Regions from separate parts of the Kitasatospora sp. NPDC088160 genome, predicted to be linked through region 2. Evidence: riboswitches for the same ligand, from Rfam matches in the RefSeq annotation. Region 2 holds a riboswitch; each other region holds the start of a gene.

Region 1 (9,327 bases), on a different contig from region 2:
GCCGACCAGCCGCGGACGACCGCCTCGTCGTCGTGCTCCCAGGCGTGCAGGCGCCAACCCGGGACCGCACCGCCGTCCCTGGCCTCCACCAGGCCGACCAGCAGCGCCTGCCCCCACGCCTTGGCGGCGGCGCCGACCGTCATGGCCAGCGCCCGACCCGCCGCACGGGCGTCATCGGGCAGCAGCTCGCCCCGCTTGTCGACCTCTTCCAGGTCCCCCGCCCAGCGGGCGATCCGGACGGCGTCCACCAGCATCCGGCGGGCCAGCGGCGCCAGCTCGGCCGGCGCGGGGAAGCCCTCCGGTACGGGAACCCTCCCCCGACCGGGCGCCGCAGCGGGCCCTCGTCGGCGGGGTACCCCGGCCCCGCCCGGCTTGCCGGCGGCGGGCCGGTGGGCCGTACCGGGGAGACGGGTCACCGTCGCACCAGTACCGATCGTCGGAGGGAGCGGGGCATCACGGTCGCGCGGATTCCGAGACGTCACGTCGAGCAGTCTTCCCCTTGTACCGGCCTTCTGTCACATCCGGTTGGCTGTACGGACGGGCGGCCGTCGACGGCACCTCCCCAAGATCGGGCAACAATCGGGCAACAGAGGCAAACCGCCTGGCCGGAAACAGGTGGCGGGGTCATGCCATCACGGCTCAACCCTTGCGGCGACGGTCGCGCTACCCGCCCGACCGGTCACACTCCGTGGCCGACAGGTGAGGTCCGGGTTCCGTACGGAGGCCCCGCGGGTGTGACTTCTCACGCGGGGGGGGCTGGGTTCAGAGAAGGGGGGTGAGCCAGCGGCGGAGGAGTTCGGTGTAGTGGGTGGGGGCGGAGTTCCAGAGGGTGGCGTGGTCGGCGCCCGGGAAAGGGCGGAGGCTGACCACACCGGGGCGGGCGGCGGCGAGGCGCTCGGCGGCGCGGAAGGGGGCGACCTGGTCGTCGGGGCTGTGCAGGAGGAGGGTGGGGACGCGCAGGTCGGCGCCCTCGGCGATGCGGCCGAAGTCGGCGAGGTCGACGCCGGTGCGGCCCTCGGCGGCGAGGGCGCCGAGCTCGGCGGCGGCGCCGGTGTAGCCGGCCCGGGCGGCGCCGCGGCGGGCGGTGGCGGGCAGGTCGAGGACCGGCGAGTCCAGGACGAGGCCGCTGATGGCATGGGCCCAGGCGGAGCGGGAGGCCGTCTGGAGGGCCATGGTGGCGCCGAGGGACCAGCCGTACAGGATGACCCGGCCGGCGCCGCTGTCGAGGGCGAGCCGTACCGCCGACTCGACGTCGCGCCACTCGGTCTCGCCGAAGTGGCCGAGCCCGTCCGGCGAGGCCGGGGCGCCCTGGTCGCCGCGGTAGGTGACGGCGAGGGCGGGCAGGGCGAGGCGGTCGAGGACGGGGAGGACCGGGAGGGTCTGCTGCCGGTCGGCGCCGGGGCCGTGGACGAGGATCACCCAGGTGCCGCGTTTGCCGTCGAGGCGCCAGGCGGGGAGGGCGCCGAGTTCGCCGTCGGCGGCGGTGTCGGTGAAGGGGAGGCCGAGCGCCTCGGTGGGGTCGCCGAGGTGGACGCGGGGGGTGAAGCGGACCTCGGTGCCGGGGGTGAGGGTGCCCCGGTCCGCGCGGACGAGGCGGCGGGTGACGCCGTTCTCGTCGCTGTGCAGGACCTCCTCGACGACGGCGTGGCCGTGGTCGTCCCATTCCACGGCCCAGCGGCCGGGGCGCAGGCTCTCGGGGCGGCGGTTGAAGGTGATCCGGCCCGCGGCGAGGCTCCGCACCAGGACGGGGCCGGACTCCCGGGCGGCGCTCGCCGGGTGGACCAGCCGTTCGGAGGCCCGGCGGCCGATCACCAGGACGGCGGCCCCGGCGGCCCCGGCGCCGACGACGGCGGCCGCCACGACGGCCGCGGTTCCCCAACGCATATCGCTCCCCGCTCTGCTGGTCTTGGACCGGACGGTGTCCGGGCGGTGTCCGGGCACCAGTTCACCGGGGGGCCGCGCGGGCGGCCACCGGGCTGGGCCGTCCGGGGCACGGCGGGGCCTCGGGCTGGGCGGGCGTCAGGCAGGGCGGGGCGGGCGGATCGGAGGTGGCGACGGGGCTCCGAGGTGTGACCAACCCCTCCGTGACCTCGGTTGACTCCCGGTTCGGCCGCGTGATGGGATCCTGGGGCCAAACGGAGGCATGCAGAGGAAGCCGGTGCGAGTCCGGCGCGGTCCCGCCACTGTCACCGGGGAGCACGCTCGGAACATTGCCACGGCGGACCGTCAGAAGCCGCTGGAAGGCCCGGGGGTGTGTCCGACCCGGAAGCCAGGAGACTCTCGCCCCCGGTACGTCGATCCAGGGCGCGGACCCTGAGTGAGGACACGCACGCGATGCAGGCTGCCCCGCCCCGCCGGACCCCACGCGGCCTTCCGCCGAACCCGCCGTGCGCCCGCTGACCCGCGCCGCCGCGTTCGCGCTCGGCGCCGCCGCGGGCTTCGCCGCGGACGCCCGCTTCGCCGACCCCCGGCGCGGCCACCCGGTGGCCGTCTTCGGCGGTGCGGCGACCCGGCTGGAGCGGCGGGTGTGGCAGGACGACCGGGTGGCCGGCGCCGGGTACACGGCGCTGTGCGTCGGCGCGGTCGCGGCCGGCGCGGTGGCCCTGGACCGTACGGTGGGCCGGCGTCCGCTGGGCCGGGCCGCGCTGGCGGCCGCCGCGACCTGGACGGTGCTGGGCGGCACCTCGCTGACCCGGGAAGCGCGCACCATCGGCCGGTCGCTGGCCACGGGCGACCTGGCGGCCGCGCGGGAGCGGCTGCCGCACCTGTGCGGGCGGGACCCGAGCGCGCTGGACGGGCCTCAGATCGCCCGCGCGGTGGTCGAGTCGGTGGCCGAGAACACGGCGGACGCCGTGGTGAACGCGCTGGTCTGGGGCACGCTGGCGGGCACCCCGGGGCTGCTGGCGTTCCGCGCGGTGAACACGCTGGACGCGATGGTCGGCCACCGCTCGCCGCGGTACGCCCGGTTCGGCTGGGCCTCGGCCCGGCTGGACGACGTGGCGGGCTGGCCGGGCGCCCGGCTGACGGCTCTGCTCACGGTGGCCGCCGCGCCGCAGCCGAAAACGGCCTGGCGGGTCTGGCGGCGGGACGGTTCGGCGCACCCGAGCCCGAACGCGGGCCAGGCGGAGGCGGCCTTCGCGGGCGCGGTGGGCGTCCGGCTGGGCGGGACCCTCCAGTACGGGGAGCGGGTGGAGCACCGGCCGGTGCTGGGCGCGGAGTTGCGGCCGGTGACGGCGGACGACATCGAGCGGGCCTGCGTGCTCTCCCGGCGGGTGGGCGCGCTGGCCCTGGGTACGACGGTCGCGGGGCACGTCGCGCTGCGCTTGCTGACGACACGGTGGAGGGGAAGGGCATGAGCAACGCACTGCTGGTCGCGGGGACGACCTCGGACGCGGGCAAGAGTGTGGTGACCGCGGGCATCTGCCGCTGGCTGGCCCGGCAGGGGGTGCGGGTCGCGCCGTTCAAGGCGCAGAACATGTCGCTGAACTCCTTCGTCACCGCCGACGGCGCCGAGATCGGCCGGGCGCAGGCGATGCAGGCGCAGGCGGCCAGGGTGGAGCCGGAGGCGGCGATGAACCCGGTGCTGCTGAAGCCGGGGGCGGACGGCCGCAGCCAGGTGGTGCTGCTGGGCCGGCCGGTCGCCGAGGTGGGCGCGCTGGACTACCGCGAACGCAAGCCCGTCCTGCTGGAACGGTCGCTGGAGTGCCTGGCGGATCTGCGCCGCCGCTACGAGGTGGTGGTCTGCGAGGGCGCCGGTTCGCCCGCCGAGATCAACCTGCGGGACCGGGACATCGCCAACATGGGCCTGGCGACGGCCGCCGGGCTGCCGGTGGTGGTGGTCGGGGACATCGACCGCGGCGGCGTCTTCGCGGCGATGTACGGGACGCTGGCACTGCTGTCGGCGGAGGACCAGCGGCACGTGGCGGGCTGGTTCGTCAACAAGTTCCGCGGCGACGCGCGACTGCTGGCGCCCGGCCTGGAGATGCTGCACGGGCTGACCGGCCGTCCGGTGCTGGGCACCCTGCCGATGCTGCCGGGCCTGTGGCTGGACGCCGAGGACTCGCTGGACCTGTCCACGGTGGTGGACCGGGTGGACGGCCGCGGCCCGCTCGGGGCGGACGTGCTGCGGGTGGCCGTGGTGCGCTTCCCCCGGCTGTCGAACTTCACCGACCTGGACGCGCTGGCGCAGGAGCCCGGTGTGCTGGTGCGCTGGGTGACCCGGCCGGAGGAACTGGCCGACGCCGACCTGGTGGTGCTGCCCGGCACCCGGGCCACCGTGGCCGACCTGGCCTGGCTGCGCGAACGCGGCCTGGAGCCGGCGCTGAAGGCGCGGGCGGCGGCCGGGCTGCCGGTCCTCGGGGTGTGCGGCGGCTACCAGATGCTGGCGCGCGGGATCGAGGACGAGGTGGAGTCCGGGGCCGGCTCGGTCGAGGGCCTGGGCCTGCTGCCGACACACGTGCGGTTCGGCGCCGAGAAGGTGCTGGCGCGGCCGGCCGGCACGGCGTACGGGCAGCGGGTCGAGGGGTACGAGATCCACCACGGAGTGGTGGCCGTGGAGGGGGGCGAGCCGTTCTTCTCCGATGACGACGGGCACGGCCTGGACGGCTGCCGGGTCGGCCCGGTGTGGGGCACCACCTGGCACGGCGCGCTGGAGAACGACGGCTTCCGCCGTGAACTCCTGCGCGAGGTCGCCGCGTTGGCGGGCCGGGCGTTCGTGCCGGCGCCGGACACCTCGTTCGCCGAGGCGCGCGAGGCCCGGCTGGACCGGCTGGGCGACCTGATCGAGGAACACGCGGACACCGACGCGCTGTGGAAGCTGATCGAGGGCGGGGTGCCGGCGGCCGGATCGCTGCCGTTCCTGGCGCCCGGGGCACCTGGGGAGTATGCATGAGTGACGTCCGCTATCCGTTCACCGCGATCGTCGGCATGCCCGACCTGCGGCTCGGACTGCTGCTCAACGCGGTCTCGCCGGCCGTGGGCGGCGTGCTGGTGCGCGGCGAGAAGGGCACCGCGAAGTCGACCATGGTGCGCGCGCTGGCCGGCCTGTTGCCGACCCTCGCGGCCGTCGACGGCTGCCGGTTCGCCTGCGACCCGGCCGCTCCGGACCCGCAGTGCCCGGACGGGCCGCACGACCGCCCTTCGGCGTCCGAACGCCCAGCCCAGCTGGTCGAGTTGCCGGTCGGCGTGGCCGAGGACCGGATCGTCGGCTCGCTCGACCTGGAACGGGCGCTCGCCGAGGGCGTCAAGGCGTACGAGCCGGGGCTGCTCGCCAAGGCGCACCGCGGCGTGCTCTACATCGACGAGGTGAACCTGCTCCAGGACCACGTCGTGGACCTGCTGCTGGACGCCGCCGCGATGGGCCGCTCGTACGTCGAGCGCGAGGGCGTGTCGGTGCGGCACGCCGCCCGCTTCCTGCTGGTCGGCACGATGAACCCGGAGGAGGGCGAGCTCCGGCCGCAGCTGCTCGACCGGTTCGGCCTGACCGTCGAGATCGCCGCCACCCGGGACCCGGCCGAGCGCGCCGAGGTGGTCCGCCGCCGGCTCGGCTACGACGCCGACCCGGCCGGCTTCGCCGCGCGGTTCGCCGCGGACGAGCAGGCGCTCGCCGAACGCATCACCGCCGCGCGGGAGTTGCTGCCCAAGGTGGAGCTGACGGATGTGGCACTGCGTCAGATCACCGCCGTGTGCGCCGCGTTCGAGGTGGACGGGCTGCGCGCCGACATCGTGATGGCCCGCACCGCCGTCGCGCTCGCCGCCTGGGGCGGGCGGACCGAGGTGCTGGAGGAGGACGTCCGCAAGGCCGCCCAGCTGGCGCTGCCGCACCGGCGCCGCCGCAACCCCTTCGACGCGCCGGGGCTGGACGAGGAACAGCTCGACCGGACGCTGGAGGAGCACGCGCAGCCGCAGGAGCCCTCGGAGTCGTCGGAGCCATCGGAGCCCGAGGAGTCGTCGGAGCCCGAGGAGCCCGGGGGCTCAGGAGAGGCTGAGGGCGACGGCGAGGGCGACGGCCCCGAGGACGACGGTCCGGGCCCGGACGGCGGCCCCGGCGGCGGCCCGGACGGCGGCGGGGCCCCCGAGCCCGCCTCTGGTCCGGAGGCATCGGCCGCCGAGCCGGACGAGCCGCTCCAGCAGCCCGTGCCGGCCCAACACCCCGCCCCTGCACGGGAGTCGGCGCCGGTCGCGGCCGGCGACCCGTACCGGACCAAGCTGTTCACCGTGCAGGGCACCGGCCACGGCGCCCAGGGCCGCCGCTCCCCCGCCGAGACCACCGGCGGGCACACCGTGCGCGCCCGGCGCCCCCAGGGTGCGCTCAGCCGGCTGCACCTGACCGCCACCCTGCAGGCCGCCGCACCGCACCAGGCGGCACGCGGGCGGGCCGGCCGGGCGCTGGTGCTGCGCAAGGACGACTTCCGCGAACAGGTCCGCCAGGGACGGGAGTCCAACCTGGTGCTGTTCGTCGTCGACGCCTCCGGCTCGATGGCCGCCCGGCAGCGGATGACCGCCGTCAAGGGCGCCGTGCTGTCCCTGCTGATGGACGCCTACCAGCGGCGCGACAAGATCGGCATGATCACCTTCCGGGGCGCGGACGCCGAACTGGCGCTGCCGCCGACGTCGTCCGTGGAGGTCGGCGCGGCCCGGCTGGAGTCGCTGCCCACCGGCGGTCGCACCCCGCTGGCCGCCGGCCTGCTGCGCGCGCACGAGGTGCTGCGGGTGGAGCGGCTGCGCGACCCGAGCCGCCGCCCGCTGCTGGTCGTGGTGACCGACGGCCGGGCCACCGGCGGGCGGGACGCGCTCGCCCGGTCGCAGCGCGCGGCCGGGCTGTTCGCCGCGCAGGGCACCGCCAGCGTGGTGCTGGACTGCGAGTCCGGCCCCGTCCGACTCGGCCTCGCCCGCACCCTGGCCGGGCTGCTCGGCGGCACCGCCGTCAGCCTGGACGAGCTGCGCCCCGAGGGCGTCGCCTCGCTCGTCCGCGAGAACCGGCAGGACAGCCGGCGCGAGAACCGTGCCACCACCATGCGAAAGGCGGCCTGAGCCGACATGCCCAAGGGTGTCCCCGAGAGCGTCCCCGACGATGGCCTGACGACCCGTCAGCGCCGCACGCAGCCGATCACCGCCGTGCACACCGGCCCCGGCAAGGGCAAGTCCACGGCCGCGTTCGGCATGGCGCTGCGGGCCTGGAACCAGGGCTGGCCCGTCGGGGTGTTCCAGTTCGTGAAGTCCGCCAAGTGGAAGGTCGGCGAGGAGAACGCGCTGCGCATGCTCGGCGCCTCCGGCGAGGGCGGGACGGTCGACTGGCACAAGATGGGCTCCGGCTGGTCGTGGATCCAGCGCTCCAGCGAGATGGAGATGGACAGCGAGGCGGCCGCCAAGGAGGGCTGGGAGCAGGTCAAGCGCGACCTGGCGGCCGAGACCTACCGCTTCTACGTGCTGGACGAGTTCACCTACCCGATGCACTGGGGCTGGGTCGACCCGGAGGAGGTCGTGTCGGTGCTCAAGGACCGCCCGGGCAGCCAGCACGTCGTCGTCACCGGCCGGTACGCACCCGAGCCGCTGACCGAATTCGCCGACCTGGTCACCGAGATGACCAAGGTCAAGCACCCCATGGACGCCGGCCGCAAGGGCCAGCGCGGTATCGAGTGGTAGACCGTTGAGCACTGCCGGCAGGCCGTTGGCCGCCATCCCCCGCCTCGTCATCGCCGCGCCCTCCTCGGGCGCCGGCAAGACCACCGTCGCCACCGGTCTGATCGCGGCGCTCACCGCGCGCGGGCTGGCGGTGTCCCCGCACAAGGTCGGCCCCGACTACATCGACCCGGGCTACCACGCGCTCGCCGCCGGGCGCCCGGGCCGCAACCTGGACGCCTTCCTGTGCGGCCCGGAGCGGATCGCCCCGCTCTTCCTGCACGGCGCGGCGGGGGCGGACGTCGCGGTGGTCGAGGGGGTCATGGGCCTGTTCGACGGGGCCTCCGGGCGGGGGGAGCTGGCCTCCACCGCGCACGTCGCCAAGCTGCTGCGGGCGCCCGTGGTCCTGGTGGTGGACGGCTCCTCGCAGTCCCGGTCGGTGGCCGCGCTGGTGCACGGCTTCGCCTCCTGGGACCCGGAGGTGCGCCTCGCCGGGGTGATCCTCAACCGGGTCGCCTCCGACCGGCACGAGCACCTCCTGCGCGAGGCCCTGGAGGAGGGCTCGGGCGTGCCCGTGCTGGGCGCGCTGCGCCGCTCCACGGCGGTCGCCACGCCGTCCCGCCACCTCGGGCTGATCCCGGCCGTGGAGCGCTCGGCGGAGGCCCTGCGCGCCGTCGCCGACATGGGTGAACTCGTCGCCGCCTCGGTCGACTTGGACGCCCTGCTCGAACTCGCCCGGACGGCACCGGAGTTGACCGCCGAACCGTGGAACCCGTCGGCCGAGGTCGACCCGGTGGCCGGCACACCGCGGATCGCGGTGGCGGGCGGCGCCGCGTTCTCCTTCTCGTACGCCGAGAACGCCGAACTCCTCACCGCCGCAGGCGCCGAGGTCGTCCCCTTCGACCCGCTGCACGCCTCGGCGCTGCCCGACGGCACGGCCGGCCTGGTGATCGGCGGCGGCTTCCCCGAACTGTACGTCCGGGAGCTGAGCGGCAACACGGCGCTGCGCGGGGCCATCGCGGCGTTCGCCGCCGGCGGCGGCCCGATCGCCGCCGAATGCGCCGGACTCCTCTACCTGGGGCGCGAGTTGGACGGCCTGCCGATGTGCGGCGTGCTGGACACCGGCGCCCGGATGACCGAACGGCTCACCCTCGGCTACCGGGAGGCCGTCGCCCTGCACGACTCCCCGCTCGCCCGGACCGGCACCCGGGTGCGCGGCCACGAGTTCCACCGGACGGTCTGCGAACCGGGCGCGGGCGAACACCCCGCCTGGGGCTGGCGCCTGCCCACCGGCCCCCGCACCGAGGGGTTCGCGGGCAGCCACGTCCACGCCTCCTACCTGCACCTGCACTGGGCCGGAGCCCCGTCCCTGGCCACCTCCTTCACCTCCGCCGCAGCCACCTACCAGGCGACCCCCGGGAACCCCGCGTCACCGTGACCCCCCTCGGGCCCTGCCCGTCTCAGGACGGGCCGTTGCCGAAGGTGCCGGTCAGGGGGTCGGGGCGGTCGGGGCGGTCGGCGCGGTGGCAGGTGGCGCAGCGGAGGCGGGTGTAGATCGCCACCGGGCCCATGAAGACGTCCTCGCGGCCGTCCGCCGGGGAGGCGGAGGCGGCCGGCCCGCCGCAGTCCAGGCAGGCGCGGCGAGGGCGGGCGGCGATGGAGCAGGAGCGGCAGACCAGGTGGGTCGGGTGCTCGGCGTGGACGACC
Region 2 (9,327 bases):
GCCGGAGCGGCCGTAGCCGCGCGAGTCCATCGCGGCGGCCAGGTGCAGCGAACGCTCCAGCGCGTCCTCCAGCACCGGGACGACGATGCCGCGCAGCGCGCGGATTCCCTTCCGCTGCCCGGCGCGCAACCGCCGTGCCCGGGCGACGCGTTGGACGCTCTGCACCAGCTGCGGGGCGACGCTGAGCGACACCGTCACGGCGACGCCCAGCTCGTACAGGGCGCCGGGCAGGACGCGCAGGGCGCGCTTGGGGTTGGCGAGGGTGTTGGCGGCGCCGATGCAGCAGATCAGGCAGGCCAGGCGCAGCCCGTCGAAGGCGGCGGAGAGGGTCGCCTCCAGGGAGACCGGCCCGCCGATCTGGATGCCCGCGTACCAGGCGGGGGTGGGCAGGTGCGGGAGCGAGAAGAGCAGGTGGTCGTGCGGGGTGATGCCGGTGGCGAAGACGCACCGGAACACCACCCGGATCGCCACCACGGTCAGAGCCAGCCACAGGTAGTAGGTGAACCCGCGCGCCCACGGGGCCTCGGTCCGGCGGGCGGTGACCACGTAGCCGAGCACGGCGAGGACGAGCAGGAGCAGCAGCGGGTTGGTGGTGCGGCTGGCCGCCGTCGCCAGGGCGAGCGCCCAGGTCCACCAGGCCAGCGGGTGCAGGTTCCGGGGGCTGCGCCGGCTCCCGGCGTCCCGTCCGGGGGTGGGCTTCGGCTTCGGGGTGGGCTTCGGGGGGCCGGCGTCGGGTTTGTCGGGCATGGTCACCGGATCACTCGGCCCGGCGGCGGCGCCGTCGCGCGACGACCACGGTGGCCGCGCCCAGCGCCCCCACGAGGGCGGTCGCGATGACGGCGGGGGCCATCGACCCGGAGTCGTGCGGGGCGTCGGCCACCGGATTGGCGTCCACCACGCCGCCGGGCACGGCGGAGGTCGACGTCGGCGCGGCCGCGGCCTCGACCGTCTGCGGGGTCGGCTGATCGCTCGGGGTGTCCGTCGGCGGCGCGGTGGACGGCTCGACCGGCACCGGTGTGGCGGGCACGGGCGTCGGCTCGGGCGCTCCGGGCGGAGTGATGCCGTCCTCGGGGGTGGCGGCGGCGCCGGGCCCCGGGGTAGTGGCGGGCGCGGGCGGACGGGCTCCGCCCGCCGGGGGCTTGGCGGGGGCCGGGGCCCGGCCCGATCCGGTGCCACCGGCGGTGCCGGTGCTGCCGGTTCCGCTTGCGTTTCCGGTACCGCCGGTGCCGCCGGTTCCGCCGGTTCCGCCGGTTCCGTCGCTCGAACCGGTGCCGCTGCCGCTGCCGCCGGTCGTACCCGTGGCACCCGTCGACCCGCCGCCGGAGACGCTGGAATCGCCGGAGCCGCCCGTGGTGCCCTGACCGGGGTCGGCGGGCTGCCCGCCGGGGCTGGAGTTGTGGGCGCGAACGCTGTCCGGCGAGAAGCCCGGCCGCCCCTCGGTGCCCTCGACGTTGGTGCCACCGAAGATCCAGAGGTCGACGCTGCCGGGCTTCGGCTGGTAGCTCATCGCGCCGAGCTGGCTGTAGGACCACTCGTTCTGGCCCGGATCGGCGTGCCAGTACGACCAGTAGGCCGTGGCCGGGGGCGTCAGGACGCACTTCTCCTGGTCCGGGGCCGGGAACTGCTTACCGCCCTGGAAGCCGCTGTAGCCGATCCGGCAGATGAACGCCGGACCGTCGTGGCCGGTCCCGGTGGTCTTCCAGCCGCCCTGGTTGAGCAGGGTGAAGCCGGTGGTCGGGGTGGTCCCGCAGGAACGCAGCAGCGGGCCGCCCCACTTGCTGAAGTCCACGGCGAGCACCACGCCGGAGGCGGTGGTGCACTGGTCGATCGGCAGCGGCGCCGCGGACGCCGGGGCGGTGCCCACGGCGACGCCACCGAACGCGAGGGCGAAGGTCAGGGCCGCCGCCCCGGACAGCCGGCCGAGCCGACCGCCGAGTCCCCGGCTCACCGGTGACGCCCCGGGGCGGCCGCGGTGCGGCGCCGGGCGACGAGGACGGCCGCCGCGCCGAGCGCGGTCAGCACGCCCGCACCCGCCGTCAGCGTCAGGGCCTGGGTTCCGGTCCCGGCCAGGCTGCCGGAGCCGGTCTGCGCCGCCACGCCACCGGCGGGCGCGCCCCTGCCATCGGCCGGGGCGTCGATGCCGCCGGCCGACCAGGTGGCCGAACCGTCGCCGGTCGAGGGAGCGGCGGTGTCCGAGGGCCCAGCCGTGGCGGGCAAGCCCATCGGGCCCGGCGTGTTCGTGGGAATGTTCGTAGGTGTGCCGGTCGGTGTGCCCGTGGGCGTGCCGGTCGGGGTGCTGGTCGGCGAACCCGTCGGGGTCGCCGTCGGGGTCGCCGTCCCGGTGGAAGTCGGAGTGGGCGTCGGCGTCGACGTTCCCCCGAGGTCCCGGAACAGCGTGCCGAACGAGATCCCGGTGGCACCGCCGAGCACCTGCGTGGACGCGCGGACGTCCGATCCCGGCTGCCCGGCGGAGGCCACGTTGAACCCGCCGTCGCCGTTCTGCTGGCCCGACAGGAAGTCGCGCGCCTTGGCGATCTGGGCGCCGTACGTGGACTGGCGCAGTGTCATGCCCTGGATGGCGAGCGCGGCCGAGTTGGTCGAGTCGCCGGCCGCTCCCGGGAAGCCGCCGTCGGGCAGCTGCCGCGCGGCGAGCCAGCCGAGGCCCTGGTCGACGGCCCGCGCGGCTTCGTCGCCCGGCACGAGGGCGAGGGCCATGACGGCCATCGCCGTGCTGTCCACGTCGGAGTCACCGGTGGCGGGGATCAGGCTCGGCCACGAGCCGTCCTGGTGCTGGAGGCCCTTCAGGTAGGCGATCGCGGGAGCCGCGTTCGTCGAGTCCCCGGCCCGGAGCTGGGCCATGATGCCGAGCGCCTGGGAGAACACCGAGGTCGCGTAGGTGTAGTTGCCGGGCGCCGCGCAGCCGGTGTTCTGGTCGGCCTTGATACACACGAGGGCGGCCAGGGCGGCGATCAGGTCGTGGCCGCCGAAGGCGCGCGGGTTGCGGCCGACCACCTCGGCGAGCAGCGCCTCCTTTCCGATCGAGCCGCCGCCTGCGTACTCGGTGCCGATGCCGGTCCAGTCGTTGACGGTGCGCTCGCCGGCGTCCTTGCCCGGCTGGTCCAGGAAGTCGACGATCCTGCGCAGCGCGGCGTCGTCGGTGCCGGTGGCCGCGAGGGCGTAGGCGCCGTCGATGGTGAGGCCGAAGTCGGCGAAGGCCGGGAAGCCCTCGTAGTAGCGGCCGTTGATCAGGCGGGACGGGTCGGTGAGGTAGGCGCTGCCCTTGGCGGCGTCGGGGGCTCTCCCGGCAGGCGGCGTGGTCGCGGGCGAGGTCGGCGGCGTGCTGGCGGGTGTCGTCGGCGGGGTGGTGGCGTCCGGGTTGTGTCGGACGCTGGTGAGGTCGGTGCCGGTCAGGGCCAGGATCGCCTGCTCGGTGGCCGCCGGGTCCGGGTCGGTGGTCGACGCGTCGGGGCCGAAGCCGCCGTCCGTGCCCTGCCGGGCGGCGAGCCAGGCCGTGGCGGCGGCCCGGCGGGTGTCCTGTCCGGTGGCCTTGAACGCCTGGGCCGCGCTCGCGGTGCTGATGGTGTCGCCGGGGGCGCCGAGGTACGGGAGGAGGGATCCGTCGGCCTGCTGTCCGGCCGCGAGCTGGTCCGAAGCCTTCCTCGCGGCCGTCTCGTACCCGGGCGCCGTACGCAGGGCGAGGACCGCGAGGCCGGTGGTGAGCGGGTCGGACTCGCAGTGGTCGCCAGCGACGATCATCGATCCGGCCACCCCGCCGTCGGCGCACTGGAGCGCCGTGAAGCGGGCGAGCGCCGGGGCGGGTGGCGTGACGCCGGCGCGCTGGAGGGCGATGACGCCGAGGGACTGAACCCAGGGCGAGGCCGCGCCGAGGAAGTCCCCGGCGGCGGTGCACTTGCCGTTCTCCCCCGCCGCCGTGCAGACATGGCCGGTGAGCGCGGCGATCAGGTCCCGGCCGCCGAAGGCCCGGGGATCGCCACCGGTGCTCTCGGCGACGAGGGCCAGCAGTGCGGCGGCCCTCGCATCGGGCCGGCCGGCCGGTCCGTCGGGGTGGAGGAAGGCGTCGGTGTGAGCGGAGAGGAAGGCGACCGTCCTGCGCAGCGCCGGGTCCTGCGTGCCGGCGGCGGCGAGGGCGATGGCGGTGAGGGCGGTCCGGGGGTAGTCCGGCCCCTCGACGGCCCAGTTCTCCATGTGGTCGCCGCCGACGAGTTGGCGGGCCAGCCAGGCCGCGGCGGCCGCCGGGTCACCGGCGGCGGACGGCCCGGTCGGAGTCGGGGTCGAGGTCGGAGTCGGGGTCAGGGTCGCCGAGGGCGACGGCGAGGCGGACGGCGAAGCCGGCGAACCACCGCTCTTCGCCCGGACGGAGTCCGGCGTGAAGCCCGGTGCCCCGCTGGTGCCGCCGATGTCGGTGCCGCCGTACACCCAGGCCTCGACCTCGCCGGGCTTGGGCTTCTGCGTCCCGGCGCCGAACCGGCTGTAGGACCAGGCCTGTTGGCCGGGTTCGGCGATCCAGTACGACCAGTACGCGGTGGCCTGCGGGGTGTTGACGCAGGGTTCCTCGGCCGGCGTCGGGTACTGGGTGCCGCTGTTGAAGGTCCCGGTTCCGAGTCGGCAGATGAAGGCGGGTCCGTCGTGCTCGGTTCCGGCGGTGGTGAAGCCGGCGGCGTGCAGCAGGTTCATCCCGGTCGTGGGGTGGGCGTCGCAGCCCCGGACGACACCGCCGCCCCAGTGCGTGAAGTCGACGGCGACGATCGCGCCCGTCGTCGCCGTGCACCGCTCGATCGGGTCGGCGGCCGCGGTGCCGGGGCGCCCGAACAGGACGCTTCCGCAGGCGGCGACCGCGACAGCACCGGCGACCACCAAGGAGGCGAGGTCCCGGTTCCTGTGACGTGTGCGACTGCTGCTGACCCTCACGACGACTCCCTGGTCGGTCGACGTGGGACGCAACGGCGCAGCCGACGGTCCCCTGGGCAGGGACCGTCCGGACCGCGTCGTAGTCCGCGACGACGCAAGTGCTCTGTGAACAGGGCCCCCGGTCCAGGCATTCCGGCTCACCCACCACAGGTGGGTCCACGGTTGCGGGTCAGCGCCGGAGTTGGACCGGCTTCCCCTGAATGCCGAGGGCAAAAAATCGGTTCATCAGACCACGACGGCCGAACGGGAGTCAACGGTCCGTCACGTCGATCACATCACCTCGTCGGCCGGTGCGCCGTGCGGTAGCGTCCGCGGTGGCCGAGCGGGGGAACCCGGTGCGAATCCGGGGCTGACGCGCAGCGGTGTGGGGTGGCGATCGTGCTGCCCCGAGCCCGGATGCCCGCCCGGCCACGCACCATGGCGAAAGCCGGCCCACGCGATCCGGGCGGCGACCGCTCCGGCCGTCGCGCGCCCTCGAACGGACGCCGGAACTCCGGGGCAGGGTCGGCGCCCGCCACCCCAAGGAGCCTGTCCCGTGTCCCTCCTCGCCCCCTCGCGGACCACCCCTGCCCGCGCCGCCTCCGCCGTCACCGTCGCCCTGACGGCCGGCGCGCTCCTGCTCTCCGCCGTCCCCGCCCACGCGACGGCCAGCCCGACCCAGATAGCCACCTCGAAGAGCACCGGCGTCACCTACCTGAAGTCGCTCCAGGCCGCCGACGGCAGCTACGTCACCGGCGGCGGGCTCTCCAACGAGTGGGCGTTCAGCGCACTCGCGGCCGCCGGCACGGCCGCCGCGGACGTCACCCCCGGCGGCGACCCCACCAAGAACGCCCGCCTGGTCTACCGCGGCCAGCTCGCCGCCCCCGGCTGGCCGAGCGCCTCGCCGGTCGTCACGGACTACGAGCGCGGCATCCTCAACGCCTACGCCGCCGGCATCGACCCCGCCCGGGTCGGCCCGGGCCGCAACCTCGTCGCCGACCTCGCCGCCTACTGGCAGACCGCCGAACCCGGCTACTACGGCCCGTCCGCCAACTTCAACGGCACCGTCTTCGGCCTCCTCGCCCTCGCGGGCGCCAAAACCCAGGCCGGCAGCCCTCGCGTCCCGCAGCCGCTGCTCGACACCTCCGTCACCGCGGTGCGCGCCAACCAGCACAACGATGGCGGCTGGAACTTCAGCAAGGCCGCGGGCGACCCGAACGCCCTCGCCCAGGGCAGCGACATCGACATGACCGGCGCCGCCATGGCCTCGCTCTGCACCGGGGGCGTCGCCGCCACCGACCCGGCGATCGTCGCCGCCAAGAACTTCCTCAAGGGCAAGCTCACCGCCTCCGGCGCCTTCAACGCCATGTTCGGCGTCAACACCGACTCCAACGGCTGGGCCGTCTCCGGCCTCAACGCCTGCGGCATCAACCCCCAGGGCACCGACTTCACCAGCGGCACCGGCAAGAGCCCCGTCGACTTCCTGATCGCCCAGCAGTTCAAGCCCGGCGGCGGCTTCAAGTACCTGCCCACCGACACCACCCCCTCCCCCTACGCCTCCGTCGACGGCCTGCGCGCCGTCGCCGGCGCCGGCTTCACCGCCACCCCGCCGACCCCGACCACCACCGGCGAGCCCGCCTGGGCCGCCGCCACCGCCTTCGTCCCCGGCACCGCCGCCAAGCTCGCGCTGGTCATCGACGACGGCACCGGCGCGCTCAAGGTCTGCGCCGCCACCCTCACCCCGACCGGCACCACCGCGACCCTCGGCGACGTCCTCGACGCGGCCGCCGGCGCCGCCCCGAGCGGCTGCGTCACCTCGGTCGCCCCGTCCACCGGCGGCGACACCGTCACCGCGATCAACGGCACGGCCAACAGCGGCTCCTCCACCTGGCAGGTCAGCCTGGACGGCACCACCGCCACCGGCGCCACCCGGGCCACCACCGTCCACCTCGGCGACACCGTCTCGCTCCGCTACGGCAACTGATCCGGAGACCCTGGCCGTCCTGGACGCCGGGTACGAGCCAAGCCACGAAAGCGGCGAACTGACCTGCCGTCAGCTCTCCGGTGCACGGAGCGGCCTCCACCGGGCCCACCGGCGGGCCGAGCCCGCACCACCCGACGCCGGCGCCCCAGGCCACCCTCTCCGCGACCCGGCGGTCCCCCAACTCGCGGTCCGCCTGGGGGACTTCTGGGGAACGGGACCTGGCCGGTTTGCAGCCTGGACTGCGCGGTCGAGGTGCGGTTTGCTCATCACCGACCAGCCCTACAGGAGGGCCGGGAGGAATCGGGGAATCACATCATGACCCGTTCGATCAAGGCGCTCGCCGCACTCGCTCTGGCCGGGGCATCCGTCGTCGGCGTGACGTCGCTGGCATCCGCCGACCCGAACCCGTCCAACATCGGCTCCTCCCCGCAGTGGGTCCGGCTGAGCACCAGCCACTCCGCGGGCGTCTACACCGCCGCCGACGCGGGGTCCGGCAAGTACAAGAACATCACCCTCGCGCCGGGCGACTCGGCCTGGGCGGACTGTTGGGTGGCCGGCGGGAACGTCGGCAATGACGGCGACGTCTGGTACCACACCACGTGGGTGTACCAGTACGGTGTGGTCACCCCCTCGGGGTCCTCCTGGACGTTCGCACCCTACGTGGACGGCGCGGCGATGTTCCACAACGTGCCCGGCCTGCCCCACTGCTGAACCACCCGATGACCCACAGCGGCCCCGCGCACCGACCCCGGCGCGCGGGGCCGCTCGCACAGCTGCTGACCGAACAGCTCGCCCGGCGGCGCCGAACGTCCCGCACCGTCTGAACTCTGAACCGCCGGTGCCCCGGCCCCCCTTCCGGAGGGGCCGGGGCAGCGGGGTGTCTCCGGAGGTCAGGGCGCGGTGACGCCCGGCTGGGCGCCGGCGCCGAAGGACCAGCCCTCGACGTCGCCGGGCGCCGGGTTGTAGCTGCCCGCGCCGAGGTTGCTGTACGACCAGGGGCCGCCGTGCTGGGCGTGCCAGTACGACCAGTAGGCGCTGCCGGTGGGGTTGGTGCAGGTCGTCGGCAGGGCGTTGATGGTGCAGACGAAGCCCGGGTAGCGCGGGTGGAAGGTGTACGCGAACCCGGCGCCGGTCAGCGCGGCCAGGCCGCTGGCCGGGTCGCCGGGTGCGCAGCCGGTCTGGATGCCACCGCCGACGGCGGTGAAGTCGACCACGACGGTGACGCCGGTGGTGCCGTCGCAGGCGGCGGCCCGCGCCTGCGGGGCCTGGACGACGGAGGCGCCGAGCAGTCCGGCGGTGAGGGCAGCGGCGGCGGCGATCGACCCGAGGGTGCGGCGGGCCGGGCACGCGGGCGCCATGGTGTCGGTCATCGGAGCTCTCCTCGCGGGGTCAGCGGGTGGTCGCCGGGCAGGCCGGCACGGGCGCGTCCGGGCGGGCACCGGCGGCGGAGAGGGTGGCCAGCGGGGTGCCCGCGAGGCCGAGGACGGCCTGCGCCGTGGCCCGGGCGCCGGTGGCCGGGTTGAAGCCGGTCCCGTCGTAGGCGACCGCCCCGCGCACGCCCGGGTCCGTGGCGCAGCCCTGCTGGAGCTTGACCAGGCTGCTCCAGCCCTTGAGGCCGGCCCCGAAGCGTCCGCCGGCCAGCAGCGCTTGCGTGGCGAGGCCGGTGGTGTTGGCGTTGGACGCGACGGCCCCGGCGGCCGAGAAGCCGCCGTCGGCGTTCTGGTGGGCGGTCAGCCAGCCGAGTCCGGCGTCGGCCTTGGCGGTGCGGCCGGTCGCGGCGAGGGCCTGGGCGGCGAGCGCGGTGGCGTCCGGGTCGCTGGCGCAGGTGGCCTGGCCGAAGGCGACCGGGTACCCGCCGTCCGCGCACTGGCTGTTGGCGAGGAAGTCGACGGCCGTCGCCGGGGCCCCACCGGCCGTGCGGTGCAGGGCGATCACGGCCAGGGACTGGCCGAAGGCGTTGCTGTAGTCGCCCCACTGCGAGCGGTCGGAGAACCGGCCCTCGGCGGTCTGGAGCGAGCGCAGGCGGGCCGGCAGGTCGACGCCGCCGAAGGCCGTCGGGTTCCCGCCGCGCACCTCGACGGCGAGCAGCAGCTTGGCGGTCGCGCCCGCGTAGGCCTCGGTGGTGCCGTCGCCGAGGTAGCCGCTGATGACCTCGGGCTTGGCCAGCCAGGCGGTGGCCTTCGCAGCGGCCTGGTCGGAGCTGTGCGAGGCGGCGAAGGCCAGCACGGCGTCGATGGTCAGGCCCTGGTCGGGGTAGGCGGTCCCGTTGAAGACGGACTCGAAGTGGTCGCCGTCGACGAGTTGGCGGGCGAGCCAGCCGCCCGCGGCGGCGTCGGGGCGGACCGTCGGGGACGAAGTCGCGGCGGCAGGTGCCGCGTGGGCGGCAGCGGCCGCCGGGAGGACGGTGGCGAGGGCGAGCGCGGGTATCGCGAAGA
Region 3 (9,327 bases), on a different contig from region 2:
ATGATCGGCGTCGGCGTGCTGGTCGGCCTGCTCGGGCTGGTCGGCATCGGCGCGCTGCTGAACCCGAAGTCGACGGCGGCCCTGTACGCCTCGCACGAGGGCTGAGCGCACAGGGCCGCCGGGGGTCGGCCGCCGGCTGGGCGGCCGTCAGTCCTACTCCTCCACCAGGAGCTTCTCCCGCAGCTGGGCCAAGGTCCGGGCCAGCAGGCGGGACACGTGCATCTGGGAGATCCCCACCTCGGCGGCGATCTGCGACTGGGTCATGTTCCGGAAGAACCGCAGCACCAGGATCTTCTGCTCCCGGGGCGGCAGTTGGGCCAGCAGCGGCTTGAGCGACTCGCGGTACTCGACGCCCTCCAGCGCCTCGTCGGTGGCGCCGAGGGTGTCCGCCACGGCCGGCGACTCGTCGTCGCTGTCCGGGACGTCCAGGGACAGCGTGGAGTACGCGTTGGCGGACTCCAGGCCCTCCAGGACGTCCTCCTCGGAGATCCCCAGGTGCTCGGCGAGCTCGTGCACCGTGGGGGAGCGCCCGTGCCGCTGGGAGAGCTCGCTGGTCGCCGTGGTGAGCGACAGCCGCAGCTCCTGGAGGCGGCGCGGCACCCGGACCGCCCAGCCCTTGTCACGGAAGTGCCGTTTGATCTCGCCGACGATGGTCGGCGTGGCGTAGGTGGAGAACTCGACCCCGCGCTCGTGGTCGAAGCGGTCCACCGACTTGATCAGGCCGATGGTGGCGACCTGGGTCAGGTCGTCCAGCGGCTCGCCCCGGTTGCGGAACCGCCGGGCCAGGTGCTCGACCAGCGGGATGTGCATCCGCACCAGCTGGTTGCGCAGCTCGACGCGCTCCGGGGAGCCGTCGGGCAGCGCGGACAGCCGGACGAACAGCGCGCGGGCCGCCTCCCGGTCCGGTGCGCCCGAGCGGTGCGGGGCCGGGGCCGGCGCCTGGGTGGGCACCGCGGTGCGCAGGTCCGCGGCCTCGTCCGCCGGATCGGACGGGGGCGGGGATGCGGGCGACGGTTCAGACGTCGGCTCGGTCGGGTGGCTCATCCGGTGGGCGTCCTTCGGGTGCGCATCGTCGTTGGCGGCGAGGCCAGGAACGCTCGCCTGGGTCGGTACGGCAGGTCCCGCCGTCGCGAGGCCGGTACGGTCCAGATCACTCACGGCCATTCCCCCGTTCCGTTCCGGGAGCACCGGGGCCCTCGGGCCCCGGCATCGTCTCGTTGGTCGTACCGCGTGGGGGGCGGTACCGGGCGCCGCCCGCGCGGCCCCTGATCGGGGACCGGGCGGACGGCCCTTGTGCGGTGCTGGTCGACGCCCCGGCTAGTGGGCGACGGGGCCGCCGCGCTTCTTGTGCAGGCTGATCGACACGGTCTTGTCCTCGCCGACCGAGGAGTCGACCTCGCCGGCCAGGGCGGAGAGCACCGTCCAGGCGAAGGTGTCCCGTTCGGGTGCCTTCCCGTCGGTGGTGGGGGCGGCGACGGTCACCTTCAGCGAGTCGCCGACCAGCCGGAACTCGCAGGTCAGGACGGAGCCGGGCACCGCCTGCTGGAGCAGGATGGCGCAGGCCTCGTCGACCGCGATCCGCAGGTCCTCGATCTCGTCGAGGGTGAAGTCGAGCCGCGCCGCCAGGCCGGCCGTCGCTGTTCGCAGGACCGAGAGGTAGGCACCCGCCGCGGGCAGCCGGACCTCCACGAAGTCCTGCACTCCGGGCTCGCCGTCGATCTGGGACACCCTCACCTCCTGGGTGACGCGCTGTGCTTCCGGGCCGGTGGCCGCGGCACTGTCTGTTGCTTGGCTCAACTGCTTCGCCCCAACTGTCCAGAGGGGTGGTGCGGTACGTACCGGTCATACCCTTCGCGGGGCGACCGGACGCCGCGTATCCGCCTGAGACCTTACCGCCTTCCGCACGCCGGCCGGGGCTCGGGAGTCACTCATGGTAAGCCATCGCGACGCAGGGTGGCAGGGGTTCGGGCGGTCCGTTCAGTGACCGCCGCCGCCGCCGCCGGCGGCGGCGAGCGCCTCGCCGGTGAGCCGGTAGACGGTCCAGTCGTCCATCGGCACCGCGCCGAGGGACTTGTAGAAGTCGATCGAGGGCGTGTTCCAGTCGAGCACCGACCACTCCACCCGCGCGTAGCCGCGTTCGACGGCGATCCGTGCCAGTTCCAGCAGCAGCGCCTTGCCGTGGCCGCCGCCGCGGGACAGCGGGCGGACGTACAGGTCCTCCAGGTAGATCCCGTGGGTGCCGCGCCAGGTCGAGAAGTTGAGGAACCAGACCGCGAAGCCGACCGGCTCGCCGGTGGCGTCGTCCTCGGCGATCAGGCCGAACAGCGCGGGGTTGGCGCCGAACAGGGCGTCGCGCAGCTGCTCCTCGGTGGCCACGGCCTCCTGCGGGGCCTTCTCGTACTCCGCGAGCTCGCGGATCAGGGCGAGGATGACGGGAACGTCGGTCACGACGGCGGTGCGGATCATGCCGCGAGCCTACTGCGCGTCCCCGCCCCCGGCCCAGGCCCGGGCCGGGGCCCGGGCCGGGGGCGGGCGGGTCAGCGGGCGGGGACGGTGCGCAGGTAGTCGGCCAGCGCGGTGATCGCGGCCGGGTTGCGCGGGCTCTCCACCAGGTCGACGTAGTCCAGGACGAAGATCCGGTCGTTCCTGACCGCCGAGACGCCGGCCAGCGGCGGGAAGGACTTCAGGAAGGCGCGCTTGGCGTCGGCGCCGGTCTCGCCGTAGTTGTTGATCAGGATCACCTCGGGGTCGCGCTGGACCACGCTCTCCCAGCCGACGGTGACCCAGGTGTCCGCGAGGTCGCCCATCACGTTGGCCCCGCCGGCCTTGGCGATGATCTCGTCGGCCGCGGCGAACTTCCCGGCGGTGTACGGCTTGTCCTGCCCGCTGTCGTACAGGAACACGGACGGCCGGCGCTCGGGCTGCGGGGCGGCGGCGACCTGCGCCTTGAAATCGGCGACCAGCTTGTCCGCCCGGTCGCGGACGTCGAAGATCTCGCCGAGGTTGGCCAGGTCGGTGTAGAGCGCGTCCAGCGGGGACATCACGCCGCGCTCGGTGCCCTTGCCGCTGCGGCAGGACTCGCTGAGCACGTACGAGGGGATGCCGAGGTCCTTGAGCGCCTGCGGGGTGAAGCCGCGGCCCTCGTCGAAGCCGTAGTGCCAGCCGGCGAAGACCAGGTCGGCCTTGGCGCCCAGCACGATCTCCTTGGTGATCTCCTTCTTGGAGAGCCACGCGGTCTGCTGGTAGCCGTCCTTCCAGGCGACCTGGTCGACCCGGCCCTTGTCGTCGGGCATCACGTAGCCGGCCATCCGGTCGGCCAGGCCGAGGGCGAGCATCAGCTCGGTGATGCCGACGTCGTTGGTCACCGTCCGGGCGGGCTTCTGCGGGAAGGTGAGCTTGGTGCCGCAGTTCTCCACGGTCACCGGGTAGTGGGCGGAGGCGGCGGTGGCGTCGCCGCTCGGGGCGATCTCGGCGCCGCAGGCGGTGAGCCCGAGGGTGAGCAGGGCGGTGATGGCAACGGCCTTGGTGCGCACGGGGGTTCCTTCGGGGGGTGGGTCAGATCCGGTCGAAGAGCAGTTGGACGGCGCCGGTCACCGGGTGCCGGACGGGGGTGGCCCGGACGCCGAACACCTCGGCCAGCAGGGCGGGTCGGAGCACCTCGGCGGGCGGCCCCGAGGCGACGATCCGGCCGGCCCGCAGCACGTACAGCAGGTCGCAGTGGCCGGCCGCCAGGTTGAGGTCGTGCAGCGCGGTGAGCACCGTCGGGCCGGCCTCCCGGACCAGCGCCAGCACGTCCAACTGGTGGCCGATGTCCAGGTGGTTGGTGGGCTCGTCCAGCACCAGCAGCCGGGGCTCCTGGACCAGCGCGCGGGCGATCAGCACCCGCTGCTTCTCGCCGCCGGACAGGCTCAGGAAGCCCCGCCCGGCCAACTGTTCGGCGCCGACCTTGCGCAGCGCCTCCGTGCAGCGCGCGTGGTCGTCCGCACCCGGGCCGCCCAGCCCGCGCCGGTGCGGCAACCGGCCCATGGCGACCACCTCGGCCACCGTGAAGTCGAACTCGGCGGAGTGCTCCTGGGGGAGTGCGGCCACCCGCCGGGCGGCCTCGCGCGCGGTCAGCGCGTGCAGGTCCGCGCCGTCCAGCCGGACGGCCCCGGCGGCCGGCCGCAGCGCCCGGTAGACGCAGCGCAGCAGCGTCGACTTGCCGCTGCCGTTGGGCCCGACCAGTCCGACCACCTGCCCGGCGGCGGCGTCCAGGGCGACGTCGTGGACCAGCCGGGCGCCGGCCAGCTCGACCGAGACGGAGTCCAGGGCGAGATCCATCAGCGGCCTCCGAAGGAATAGCCGCGACGGCGCATCAGCAGCAGGAAACAGGGCACCCCGAGCACCGCGGTGACCACCCCGACCGGCAGTTCGGCGGGCGCCAGCAGGGTGCGCGAGACGATGTCCACCCAGACCAGCAGCAGCGCCCCGGCGAGCGGCGCGACCAGCAGCACCCGGCGGTGCCCGGCGCCGACCAGCATCCGGGCCAGGTGCGGCACCATCAGCCCGACGAAGCCGATCGCCCCGCTGACGGCCACCACCGTGCCGGTGACGGCGGCGGTCACCACGAACAGCTCGCGGCGCAGCCGGTCCGGGTCCACGCCCAGCGAGGCGGCCGTCTCGTCGCCCATGGCGAGCGCGTCCAGCCGGCCGGCGGCGCAGGCCAGGTACGCCAGGCCGGCCAGCACGGTGGCGGCGGCGATCGGCACCGAGCCCCAGGTGGCGCCGCCGAGGCTGCCGAGCAGCCACATCATGGCGTCCCGGGCGGCCTCGCCTCGGGCGGCCGCGAAGACCATCAGCGCGGTGACGGCGGAGAAGCCGTAGGAGAGCGCGGTGCCGGTGAGCACCAGCCGCAGCGGGGTGAGCCCGTAGGCCGTGCGCGCCGCGAGGTAGACCAGAACCATGGCGACCAGCGCGGAGCCGAACGCGGAGGCCGAGATCGCCCACACCCCGAGCGAGGCGAAGGCGCCGAGCAGCAGCACGGCGTTGGCGCCGACGGCCGCGCCGGAGGAGATGCCGAGCACGAACGGGTCGGCCAGCGCGTTGCGCACCAGGGCCTGGACGGCGACCCCGGTGGCGGCCAGCCCGGCGCCGACCACCGAGGCCAGCACGGCGCGCGGCAGCCGGATCTCCCAGACGATCGCGTAGGCGGCGGCCTCGTCCGCCTCCAGCCGTCCGCCCGTCAGCCCGGCGGCCAGCAGCCGCAGGGCGCGGGGCAGGCCGATCCCGGAGGCGCCCAGCGCCACGCCGCAGAGCAGCGAGAGCAGCAGGGCGGCGGCCAGGCCGACGGCGAGCGGGAGGGCGGGTATTCGGCGGGCGGGCGGGCTCGTTGCGCCACTGCCCGCGGCTGCGGTGCTGCTCACGGTGCGCCTTGCCTCGGGCCGCGGGTGCGCGGGGGCGGCACCGGTCGGGCGCGGGCCCGGGCGCCATCCCCTCGCAGTCCACGGCGAGTTGTCGGGAGTTCAGCGGCCGGGGGCGATCGGGCTGGCGCGGCCCCGGGGCCGTGCTCACCGTTGCGGGTCAGCGCCGGATTCACACCGGACTTCCCCCTCGGACGCCCTGGCAGCATAACAGCCACTCAGGCTAGGCAACCCTTACCGGGCTCGGATGGGGCGTGAACGCACGACCGCCCCCGTCCGGGCTCGCGGACGGGGGCGGTCGGGTGGCGACGCGTCAGGCTCAGGCCTGCTTGGTCTCCCAGAAGATCTTGTCGACCTCGGCGATCAGGTCCAGCAGGGCCTGGCCGGTGGCGGGGTCGGTGGACGCCTTGGCGGCCGAGGCGGCCTTCAGGGTGTCGTTGATCAGCTGGTGCAGCTGCGGGTACTTCTCGAAGTGCGGGGCCTTGAAGTAGTCGCTCCACAGCACCGAGATGTGGTGCTTGACGGCCTCGGCACGCTGCTCCTTGATGATCAGGGCGCGGGTGCGGAAAGCCGGGTCCTCGTTGGCCTGGTACTTCTCCTGGGTGCCCTTGACCGACTCGGCCTCGATCCGGGCCTGCGCCGGGTCGTACACGCCGCAGGGCAGGTCACAGTGGGCGTGGGCGGTGGCGCGCGGTGCAAACAGACGAGAGAACATGGGAGTCCTTCCTTAGATCGTCTTCCCGCGCCCGAGATTACCCTTCCGCACCCGGGGTTTCGCGATCGGGCGGTGGGCCTAGGGCAAAAGGCGGACCCGGAACCGGGGTAATCCGGACATCGAACGGATCGAACGGGGTGACGGTCCGTACGGCAGACTGGGACCGGGCGGTCCGGGAGGAGGAGTCGTGGCGCGGAGCACGGAACCGGCGGACGCGGAACCGATGGGCACGGAACCCCGGGGCCGGGGCGGCGGCGCGGTGCCGTTCGGGCTGGTCGACGTGGCGGGCCCGTCGATGGTCCCGACCCTGCGCGAGGGCGACCAGTTGCTGGTGCGCTACGGCGCGCCGATCCGGCCCGGCGCGGTGGTGCTCTTCCGGCACCCCTTCCAGCAGGACCTGCTGGTGGTGAAGCGGGCCGCCGAGCGGCGTCCGAGGGGCTGGTGGCTGCTGTCCGACAACCGGCCGGTGGACAGCGACAGCCGCAGCTACGGCCCGGTCCCGGACGAGCTGGTGCTCGGCCGGGTGCTGCTGCGGCTGCGCCCGCGCCCGGCCTGGCTGGCGCCGGGGCGGCGGCTGGAGCGGCTGCTGCTGGGCACCCGGCTGGCCCGGGTGCCGGGTCTGGCCCGCCGCCTGGGCGTCTGGGCGGACGAGCTCTGACCCCCTGGGCCCGGCCCGGACAGGACCTAGCCGGCGGCGCCGAGTGCCGCGGCCTCGGCCTCCTGGCGCTTGCGGGCCCGGTACGCGGCGACGTTGGCGCGGGTCGCGCAGCGGTCCGAGCAGTAGCGGCGGGAGCGGTTGGTCGAGGTGTCCAGGTAGGCGTTGCGGCAGGGCGCGGCCTGGCAGATGCCGAGCCGGTCGGCGCCCAGCTCGGTCAGGTGGACGGCCAGGCCCATGCAGGCGACCGCGCTGAAGTGCGCGGTGGCGGTGGGCGAGTTGTCGGCCAGGTGCAGGTGCCAGCGCGGCCGGCCGGCGTCGTCCAGGTAGTCGTGCCCGGAGACCAGCGGGCTGACCGGGTACTCCATCAGCAGGCTGTTCAGCAGGTCGACGCCCCGGATCTCGTCGCCCTCGGCGGCGGCCTCGAAGACCCCGCGCAGCCTGGTCCGCACCGCCCGCAGCCGGGGCAGGTCGGACTCGTCGGCCTGTGCGGCGGCCCGTGAGGAGTCGGAGAACAGGCCGCGCACCGCGTCCACGGACGTCAGCGTGTCGGTGCCGCGCCCGGGCTCCTCGGTGTTCACCAGCCGAACGGCGAGATCGGCGTACGAGGCGAGCTCCACGGAGGTCCTTCCAGAAGGTCGGTAACGGGCTGATTGCGTCCAGCCTATTACCTGGGTGGGGAAAACGTCGGCGCCCGGCAGGAGCAGCCTGCCGGGCGCCGGTCGGTACGGTTCTACAGCACCTTGGAGAGGAAGGCGCGGGTGCGCTCGTGCCGGGGGTCGGTGAGCACCTCGCGGGGGTTGCCGGACTCGACCACCACGCCGCCGTCCATGAACACCAGCGCGTCGCCGACCTCGCGGGCGAAGCCCATCTCGTGGGTGACGACCACCATGGTCATGCCCTCCTCGGCGAGGCCGCGCATGACGTCGAGGACGTCGCCGACCAGTTCGGGGTCGAGCGCCGAGGTGGGCTCGTCGAACAGCATCAGCTTGGGCTTCATGGCCAGCGCGCGGGCGATCGCGACGCGCTGCTGCTGGCCGCCGGAGAGCTGGGAGGGGTAGTTCTTCGCCTTGTCGGCGAGGCCGACCCGCTCCAGCAGGACCATCGCCCGCTCCCGGGCGGCGGCCTTGCTCTCGCCCTTGACCTGGACCGGGGCCTCCATGACGTTCTCGACGGCCGTCATGTGCGGGAACAGGTTGAAGCGCTGGAAGACCATGCCGATGTCGCGCCGCTTGACGGCGACCTCGCGGTCCTTGAGCTCGTAGAGCTTGTCGCCCTTCTGCTGGTAGCCGACCAGTTCGCCGTCCACCCAGAGGCGTCCGCCGTTGATCTTCTCCAGGTGGTTGATGCACCGCAGGAAGGTCGACTTGCCGGAGCCGGAGGGGCCGATCAGGCAGAACACCTCGCCCTGCTTGACCTCCAGGTCGATGCCCTTGAGCACGTGCACGGAGCCGTAGGACTTGTGGACGCCCTCGGCGCGCACCATCGGCTGTCCGGTGGCGGCGGCCGGGGTCTTGCTCAGGTCGGTCATACGTGACCACCTCCCTCGAGCCCCGGGACGACGTCGGCGCCGGTCTTCGGGGCGGGCTTCCCGGCGAACAGGCCCCGCAGCCGCTGCAACGGGGTGGGCGGGAGGGTCCGGTTGGAGCCGCGGGCGTAGTAGCGCTCGATGTAGTACTGGCCGATGGTCAGCAGCGAGGTGAAGAACAGGTACCAGAGGCTGACCACGATCAGCAGCGGGATGTTCTGGTAGTTCCGGGAGTAGATGACCTGACCGGCCCGGAAGATCTCCTCCAGGGAGATCACGCTGACCAGCGAGGTGGTCTTGAGCATCGAGATGGTCTCGTTGCCGGTCGGCGGGATGATCACCCGCATGGCCTGGGGCAGGACGATCCGGCGCATGGTCTGGAACCGGCTCATGCCGAGCGCGTGGGCGGCCTCGGTCTGGCCCTCGTCCACCGACTGGATGCCGCCGCGGACGATCTCCGCCATGTAGGCGGCCTCGTTGAGGCCGAGGCCCAGCAGGGCGGCGACGAAGGTCGGGATCAGGACGTTGGTGTCCGCGGACCAGAACTCCGGCCCCCACGGGACGCCGATCGACAGCTTGGCCCAGATCAGGCCGAGGAAGTTCCAGAACACCAGCTGCACCAGCACCGGGGTGCCGCGGAAGACCCAGATGTACATCCAGGCGGTGCCGGAGAGCAGGGGGTTCGGGGACAGGCGCATCACGGCGAGGACGATGCCGCCGATCACGCCCATCAGCATGGAGAGGACGGTCAGTTCCAGCGTGACGACCATGCCGTGCACGATGCTGTCGTGGAACAGGTACTGCCCGACGATGTCCCACTTGAAAGCGGGGTTGGTGAAGAGGGCGCTCAGCAGCATCGCCGCGAGCAGGGCGATGACGACGGCGCCCACCCAGCGTCCGGGGTGGCGGACCGGGACGGCCTTGATGGTCTCAGGCCGTCCCTCCTCCGCCTTCCCCTTGTCCAGAGAGTTCACGGTGTGGCCTCGGGGGAGAGATGGAGCAGGCGGACGGTCAGTTCACGGCGCCGTTG

Evidence for each region. Region 2 has a riboswitch for cobalamin ahead of ACIOGZ_RS24900 (prenyltransferase/squalene oxidase repeat-containing protein). Riboswitches for the same ligand answer to the same signal wherever they lie in the genome.
Region 1: linked by a shared signal. The riboswitch ahead of ACIOGZ_RS18635 (cobalamin biosynthesis protein) and the one ahead of ACIOGZ_RS24900 (prenyltransferase/squalene oxidase repeat-containing protein) in region 2 are both predicted to bind cobalamin.
Region 3: linked by a shared signal. The riboswitch ahead of ACIOGZ_RS31550 (FecCD family ABC transporter permease) and the one ahead of ACIOGZ_RS24900 (prenyltransferase/squalene oxidase repeat-containing protein) in region 2 are both predicted to bind cobalamin.

Annotation. Positions count from the first base shown of each region.
Region 1 is NZ_JBIUSS010000011.1:72,733-82,059, forward strand. Features, by position in the region: gene ACIOGZ_RS18625 (hypothetical protein) at 1-416, opposite strand, end outside; gene ACIOGZ_RS18630 (alpha/beta hydrolase family protein) at 763-1,884, opposite strand; cobalamin riboswitch at 2,148-2,280, shown strand; gene ACIOGZ_RS18635 (cobalamin biosynthesis protein) at 2,388-3,356, shown strand; gene ACIOGZ_RS18640 (cobyric acid synthase) at 3,353-4,891, shown strand; gene ACIOGZ_RS18645 (putative cobaltochelatase) at 4,888-7,032, shown strand; gene cobO (cob(I)yrinic acid a,c-diamide adenosyltransferase) at 7,039-7,644, shown strand; gene ACIOGZ_RS18655 (cobyrinate a,c-diamide synthase) at 7,649-9,058, shown strand; gene ACIOGZ_RS18660 (hypothetical protein) at 9,081-9,327, opposite strand, start outside.
Region 2 is NZ_JBIUSS010000016.1:124,365-133,691, reverse strand. Features, by position in the region: gene ACIOGZ_RS24910 (CbiQ family ECF transporter T component) at 1-747, opposite strand, end outside; gene ACIOGZ_RS24905 (hypothetical protein) at 758-1,948, opposite strand; gene ACIOGZ_RS24900 (prenyltransferase/squalene oxidase repeat-containing protein) at 1,945-4,929, opposite strand; cobalamin riboswitch at 5,034-5,177, opposite strand; cobalamin riboswitch at 5,255-5,331, shown strand; gene ACIOGZ_RS24895 (hypothetical protein) at 5,465-6,892, shown strand; gene ACIOGZ_RS24890 (hypothetical protein) at 7,208-7,603, shown strand; gene ACIOGZ_RS24885 (flagellar hook-length control protein FliK) at 7,783-8,262, opposite strand; gene ACIOGZ_RS24880 (peptidase) at 8,282-9,327, opposite strand, start outside.
Region 3 is NZ_JBIUSS010000023.1:109,830-119,156, reverse strand. Features, by position in the region: gene ACIOGZ_RS31580 (hypothetical protein) at 1-105, shown strand, start outside; gene ACIOGZ_RS31575 (RNA polymerase sigma factor SigF) at 154-1,044, opposite strand; gene ACIOGZ_RS31570 (anti-sigma regulatory factor) at 1,318-1,728, opposite strand; gene ACIOGZ_RS31565 (GNAT family N-acetyltransferase) at 1,978-2,466, opposite strand; gene ACIOGZ_RS31560 (ABC transporter substrate-binding protein) at 2,538-3,533, opposite strand; gene ACIOGZ_RS31555 (ABC transporter ATP-binding protein) at 3,556-4,320, opposite strand; gene ACIOGZ_RS31550 (FecCD family ABC transporter permease) at 4,320-5,402, opposite strand; cobalamin riboswitch at 5,492-5,630, opposite strand; gene sodN (superoxide dismutase, Ni) at 5,719-6,114, opposite strand; gene sodX (nickel-type superoxide dismutase maturation protease) at 6,338-6,772, shown strand; gene ACIOGZ_RS31535 (CGNR zinc finger domain-containing protein) at 6,799-7,389, opposite strand; gene ACIOGZ_RS31530 (amino acid ABC transporter ATP-binding protein) at 7,503-8,300, opposite strand; gene ACIOGZ_RS31525 (amino acid ABC transporter permease) at 8,297-9,271, opposite strand; gene ACIOGZ_RS31520 (ABC transporter substrate-binding protein) at 9,309-9,327, opposite strand, start outside.